Linked DNA regions of Variovorax paradoxus. The protein of the gene in region 1 binds, or shares a complex with, the protein of each later gene. Links are inferred from orthologs where the notes say so. Each region holds a gene or a part of one and is shown on either strand. Other genes may lie near its edges.

Region 1 (3,070 bases):
CCGAAGTGCAAGTTGCACTGCTGACCGCCCGTATCAACGAGCTCACCCCCCACTTCAAGACCCACGCCAAGGACCACCATGGCCGCCGCGGCCTGCTGCGCATGGTGAGCCGCCGCCGCAAGCTCCTCGACTACCTCAAGTCCAAGGACGCCGACCGTTACACCGCGCTGATCGCCAAGCTGGGTCTGCGCAAGTAAACCGAATCGCATGAAAAAACGCCTGGGTTAGTCCGCTAGCTCAGGCGTTTTTTACTTCGCGATCCACTTTTCGGAGTGCCCAAACAGAGCGAAGCTGTGTCATTCCAATGAAGTTCGATCGATCTTCACTGGAATGGCATCGTGTTCTGAGAAGCCTCCGGCCCCTGCGGATCCTGAGTGGTTCGCTATCAAAACAGGAGCAAACATGAGCCTTTTCAACAAAGTCACCAAGTCATTCCAATGGGGTGACAAGACCGTCGTCATGGAAACGGGCGAGATCGCCCGCCAGGCCAGCGGCGCCGTTCTCGTCGACATCGACGGCACCGTTATCCTCGCGACCGTCGTCGCTTCCAAGAACGCCAAGCCGGGCCAGGACTTCTTCCCGCTGACCGTCGACTACATCGAGAAGACCTACGCCGCAGGCAAGATCCCTGGCAGCTTCTTCAAGCGCGAGGCCAAGCCCAGCGAACACGAAACGCTGACCAGCCGCCTGATCGACCGCCCGATCCGTCCGCTGTTCCCCGAAGGCTTCCTGAACGAAGTGCACGTGGTCATCCACACCATCTCGCTCAACCCCGAAGTCGATGCCGACATCGCAGCCATGATCGGCGTGAGCGCTGCACTGTCGATCTCCGGCGTGCCATTCAACGGCCCGATCGGTGCCGCCCGCGTGGGCTACATCAACGGCCAGTATGTGCTGAATCCGGGGCAGACCGCCCGCAAGGATTCGCAGATGGACCTCGTTGTCGCCGGCACGCAAGCCGCCGTGCTGATGGTCGAATCCGAAGCCCTGCAACTCAGCGAAGAAATCATGCTGGGCGGCGTGGTGTTCGGCCACGAACAGGCCAACATCGCCATCGATGCGATCCATGACCTCGTGCGCGACGCCGGCAAGCCGGTGTGGGACTGGAAGGTTCCGGCCGAAGACGAAGCCTTCGTTGCCAAGGTCAAGGGCCTCGCCGAAGACAAGCTGCGCGCCGTCTACCAGATCCGCAGCAAGCAGGCCCGCACGCAAGCCCTGCGCGAAGCCAACGCCAGCGTCCTCGAGGCCCTGAAGGCCGAAGGTGCCGACTTCGACAGCGGCAAGGTCAGCGACCTGCTGTTCGCCATCGAATCGAAGATCGTGCGCAGCCAGATCCTGTCGGGCGAACCCCGCATCGACGGCCGCGACACGCGCACCGTGCGCCCGATCGAAATCCGCAACTCGGTGCTGCCCCGCACCCACGGCTCGGCCCTGTTCACGCGCGGCGAAACCCAGGCGCTGGTGATCACCACGCTGGGTACCGAGCGCGACGCGCAGCGCATCGACGCGCTGGCCGGCGAATACGAAGACCGCTTCCTGTTCCACTACAACATGCCTCCCTTCGCCACCGGCGAAGTGGGCCGCATGGGCTCGACCAAGCGCCGCGAAATCGGTCACGGCCGCCTGGCCAAGCGCGCGCTCGTCGCCGTGCTGCCGAACAAGGAAGAGTTCCCGTACACGGTTCGCGTGGTTTCCGAGATCACCGAGTCGAACGGTTCGTCGTCGATGGCTTCGGTCTGCGGCGGCTGCCTGTCCATGATGGACGCCGGCGTGCCCATGAAGGCGCACGTGGCCGGTATCGCCATGGGCCTGATCAAGGAAGACAACCGCTTCGCGGTGCTGACCGACATCCTGGGTGACGAAGATCACCTCGGCGACATGGACTTCAAGGTGGCGGGCACCACCAACGGCATCACCGCGTTGCAGATGGACATCAAGATCCAGGGCATCACCAAGGAGATCATGCAGGTCGCATTGGCGCAGGCCAAGGAAGCGCGCATGCACATCCTGGGCAAGATGCAGGAAGCCATGGGCGAGGCCAAGGCCGAAGTCTCCAGCTTCGCACCGCGCCTGACCACGCTGAAGATCAACCCCGAGAAGATCCGCGACGTGATCGGCAAGGGTGGCGCAGTCATCCGCGGCCTGCAGGAAGAGACCGGCACGACGATCAACATCGACGAAGACGGCACGATCACCATCGCCTCGACCGACCCGGAAAAGGCCGAGATGGCCAAGAAGCGCATCGAGCAGATCACCGCCGAAGTCGAAATCGGCAAGGTGTACGAAGGCCCGGTCACCAAGATCCTGGACTTCGGCGCGCTCATCAACCTGCTGCCGGGCAAGGACGGCCTGCTGCACATCAGCCAGATCGCGCACGAACGCGTCGAGAAGGTGACCGACTATCTGAGCGAAGGCCAGATCGTGAAGGTCAAGGTTCTTGAGACTGACGAGAAGGGCCGCGTCAAGCTGTCGATGAAGGCCCTGACCGAGCGTCCGGCCGGCATGGAGTACAGCGAGCGTCCGCCGCGCGAAGACCGTGGTGACCGCGGCGAGCGCCGTGAACGCGGCGACCGTGGTGATCGCGGTGGCGACCGTGGTGGTGACCGCGGCGAGCGCGCACCGCGCTTCAGCAACGAGCAGCAGCAACAGCCGCGCAACGAGCAGTCGCAGGCCCCGGCCGGCGAGCAGCCGCAAGCCCCGCGCGAGCCTCAGGAGTAAGAAAGGGCGCAGCGGCGGCCGCGGGCCGCCGCTGCTATCTTTTGAACAGCTAGCTTCGCCCCATCTGCGGGCGTTGGAGGCCGAAAGATCATGAAAGCCATTGAAATCACTTCGTACGGTGCCCCCGAGGTGCTGCGCGTTGCGCAACGTCCCGACCCCGTCGCGGGCACGGGCGAGCTGCTGATCCGCGTGGCGGCAAGCGGCGTCAACCGTCCGGACGTGCTGCAGCGCAAAGGTCACTATCCGGTGCCGCCGGGCGCTTCCGACCTGCCGGGCCTCGAGGTGGCGGGCGAGATCGTGTCGGGTGATGCCGCGGCATTGGCCCAGGCGGGCTTCGAGATCGGCGACCGTG
Region 2 (3,866 bases), 2.1 Mb from region 1 along the record:
TGCAGCTGACCAAGCTGCAGGCGGATCGAAGCGAGTCCCTTGTTGTGTTGATGCTGCTGATTCAACTTTGCCTGCGCTGGCCCACCTGGTTTCGACCAGTGGCCGCAGGCATCGAACGATCGGTAGCGCGCGCCACCCTTGCGCAACCGGCTATCAAAAAGATAGCTACCCAACACCGAATCTGGCTCGCGCCCATCCACGCGCCCCCACCCCGGCTGTCTGCTTGAGCTAACGCTCGAGAGGCCTGCACGCGCTCGGCGCGGCAGCGACAGCATCCGGGGCCCAAGCGGCAATTCCCTGGTTTCGCGGGCGTCGTCCGTGCATCGTTGGCCCATCAAGGGCCGGTAGAACGATACATATAAGGACAACGCATCATGAAGCGGATGCTGATCAATGCCACGCAGGCCGAAGAACGCCGCCTGGCCATCGTCGACGGGCAGAAACTGCTCGACTACGAAATCGAAATCGAAGGGCGCGAACAGCGCAAGGGCAACATCTACAAAGCGGTCGTGACGCGCGTCGAGCCTTCGCTCGAAGCCTGTTTCGTCGACTACGGCGAAGACCGCCACGGCTTCCTGCCGTTCAAGGAAATCTCCAAGCAGTACTTCGCCGAGGGCGTGTCTGCCAGCCAGGCCCGCATCCAGGACGCGATCCGCGAAGGCCAGGAACTGACCGTCCAGGTCGAGAAAGAAGAACGCGGCAACAAGGGCGCCGCCCTCACCACCTTCATCTCTCTCGCGGGCCGCTACGTCGTGCTGATGCCGAACAACCCCCGTGGCGGTGGCGTGTCACGCCGCATCGAGGGCGACGACCGCGCCGAACTCAAGGAGGCGATGGACCAGCTCGAGTACCCGAAGGGCATGAGCATCATCGCGCGCACCGCCGGCATCGGCCGCTCGGCGCCCGAACTCCAGTGGGACCTGAACTACCTGCTCAAGCTCTGGAGCGCCATCGACGGTGCGGCCAAGGGCGGCAAGGGCGCGTTCCTGATCTACCAGGAATCCTCGCTCGTCATCCGCGCGATCCGTGACTATTTCAATCACGACATCGGCGACATCCTGATCGACACCGACGACATCTACGACCAGGCGCAGCAGTTCATGGCGCACGTCATGCCCGAGCATGCCGCCCGCGTGAAGCGTTACCGCGATGACGCGGCCCTGTTCAGCCGTTTCCAGATCGAGCACCAGATCGAGTCGGCCTACGCCCGCACCGTGCAGCTGCCTTCGGGCGGCGCCATCGTGATCGACCACACCGAAGCGCTGGTCTCGGTCGACGTCAACTCCGCCCGCGCCATCAAGGGCGGCGACATCGAAGAAACCGCCACCCGCACCAACCTCGAAGCCGCCGACGAAGTGGCCCGCCAGATGCGCCTGCGCGACCTGGGCGGCCTGATCGTCATCGACTTCATCGACATGGACGAGTCGAAGAACCGCCGCGAAGTCGAAAGCCGCTTGCGCGACGCGCTGCGCCAGGACCGCGCCCGCGTGCAGTTCGGCTCGATCAGCAAGTTCGGCCTGATGGAAATGAGCCGCCAGCGCCTGAAGCCGGCGCTGAGCGAAGGTTCGTCGATCCCCTGCCCCCGTTGCGGCGGCTCGGGCCACATCCGCGACACCGAATCGAGCGCGCTGCAGATCCTGCGCATCATTCAGGAAGAGTCCATGAAGGACAACACGGCCGCCGTGCATGTGCAGGTGCCTGTGGAAGTCGCTTCGTTCCTGCTGAACGAAAAGCGCCCCGAGATCGCCAAGATCGAGCTCAAGCAGCGCGTCACCGTGCTCATGGTGCCGAACAAGACGCTCGAAACGCCGAACTACAAGCTCGAGCGCCTGAAGCACGACGACCCGCGCCTCGACCACATCGAAGCCAGCTACAAGATGGCCGACGAGATCGAGGATCCGACCTCGGTCACGCGCCGTTCGCAGGAGCCCACCAACAAGCAGACCCCGGTCATCAAGGGCGTGTTGCCCGACGCGCCCGCGCCTGTGGTGCCGCCCAAGCCCGAAGCGGTGCGCCCTCCGGTGGCGGCACCTGCACCGGTCGCACCGCCTGTGGTGGCCGCGCCCGTGCCGGCACAGACTGGCTTCGTCGGCTGGATCAAGAAGCTGTTCGGCGCTGCGCCGGAACCCGTGGCAGCGCCCGCACCGGCGCCTTCCGCGATTCCGGTCGAGGCACCGAAGCCTCGACGCGACGGCCGCCCTGGCCGTGACGGCGAGGCACGCGGCGGACGCGACGGCGAACAGCGCCGCGGCGGCCGCAACGGTGAAGGTCGCGGAGAAGGCCGCGGCGAGAACGGCGGCCGCTCGGGCGGACGCGACGGCGAACAACGCCGCGGCGGCCGTGGCGGTGAACGCCGCGAAGGTCGCGAGGGCCGTGAAGGGCGCGAAGGCCGCAACGGCGAACTGCGCGCCGACGGCACCAGCCAACCTCGCGATCAGCGCGAACCTCGTGAGCCGCGTGAAGCCCGCGCACCGCGCGACGGCGAACAACGCCGCAACGGTCGCGGCGAGCGTCGCGAAGGCGAAGGCCGCGAGGCCCGCAACCTGCCGACGGAGGCCCTCGATGGCAACGCCAACCTCGAAGCCCAGCAACTGGTGCCCGGCGCCGCGCAGGGCGAAGAAGGCAGCACCGGCGAACGCGCACCGCGTCCCCGCCGTGAACGTGGCGAGCGCGGCGACCGTGCGGAACGTGGTGAACGTGCCGAGCGCGGGGAACGCAACGACCGCGTCGAACGCAGCGCCGAAGGTGGCGAAGGCGCCGCCCAGGGCGAGCGCCAACCCCGCAACGGTCGTGAAGGACGCGAGCCGCGCGAAGGTCGCGGCGACGAGCAGCGTGCACCGCGTGGCGACCGCAACGACGGCCGCCGCGAGCGTCGCAACGACGCGCCGCAGCTGAACGGCGACGCTGAAGTGGCAGCCGCCGCCGATGCCGAGCAGCAAGGCAGCGAAGCCCTCGACGGCAGCAACGAGCAGGCACCGCGCCGCGAAGGCGACGAACGCCGCGGTCGTTCGCGTGACCGCTATGGCCGCGACCGCCGCGAACGCGGCCCGCGCGACGGCAGCGATGCCGCCACCGCCGAAGCGCCTGTCGCCACGGAGGCAATCGCCGAAAGCCAGCAGGCCCTGCCGCTCGCATCGGAGCGCGTCGAAACGTTCCAGGCTGTCGAAGCCATCGCCGCGGAAGTTCGCGAGCCGGCGCCGCAGCAGCAACCGCGTGCCGAGCGCCCTGCGCCGGTCGCGGCTGCCACCGCGCCGATCGTGGTCGAAAGCGCCAAGGCCCCTGCCGCCGCGCCCGCCGCCAATGGCCGCGCGTTGCCCAAGGTGCAGCCCTTCGAGCTGCCGCTGGCCGAACTCGCGCAGATCGCCGAAGGTTCGGGCCTGCAGTGGGTCAATTCCGACGCAGAACGCATCGAGCAGGCACGCGCCGCAATTGCCGCCGAACCGAAGCCGGTGCATGTGCCCCGCGAGCGCCCGCCGGTGGTGGTACTCGACGAAGGCCCGCTGGTGCTGGTCGAAACGCGCCGCGACCTCGGTTCGATGTCGCTGCCGTTCGAGCAGGCTGCTCCTGACGCTACAGCGCAGCAACGCACGCTCTGAGCGACACCCGCTCGCAAATGAAAGACGGCGCCGATGGCGCCGTTTTTTTATGCTTGCCCCGGATCAGGCCTCAGTCACGGGCTCGTCGCCGGCAGACCTGGCTTCTTCGGCCGTGGCACGTTGGGCGAACACCGCGGCGCGCTGGGCCCTGATGGTGTTGCAAGCCAGCACGGCTGGCGCTTCGCAGGATTTGAGCCGGCTTGCCGCATCGATGCCAAGGGCACCCTGATCAGAGCTCGGCGCGACTGCGTGTCCAGGGTGTGTCGGCCT

Evidence for each region.
Region 2: the proteins of pnp (region 1) and AACL56_RS10010 are in contact, whole or in part, in a cryo-EM structure (PDB 9QH0), measured with the Escherichia coli proteins. The link is inferred for Variovorax paradoxus from one-to-one orthologs.

Annotation. Positions count from the first base shown.
Region 1 is NZ_LR743507.1:4,291,599-4,294,668, reverse strand. The notes cover bases 61-3,060. They hold pnp (polyribonucleotide nucleotidyltransferase), read left to right. Parts: upstream 61-402; coding sequence 403-2,718; downstream 2,719-3,060. Other genes in these bases: AACL56_RS19930 (NAD(P)H-quinone oxidoreductase), read left to right, coding at 2,809-3,060; rpsO (30S ribosomal protein S15), read left to right, coding at 61-197. In the rest of the region: more of rpsO, read left to right, coding at 1-60; more of AACL56_RS19930, read left to right, coding at 3,061-3,070. UniProt on the Escherichia coli protein: Involved in mRNA degradation. Catalyzes the phosphorolysis of single-stranded polyribonucleotides processively in the 3'- to 5'-direction. Also involved, along with RNase II, in tRNA processing.
Region 2 is NZ_LR743507.1:2,234,125-2,237,990, reverse strand. What follows is about bases 1-3,796. They hold AACL56_RS10010 (Rne/Rng family ribonuclease), read left to right. Parts: upstream 1-374; coding sequence 375-3,596; downstream 3,597-3,796. UniProt on the Escherichia coli protein: Endoribonuclease that plays a central role in RNA processing and decay. Required for the maturation of 5S and 16S rRNAs and the majority of tRNAs. Also involved in the degradation of most mRNAs.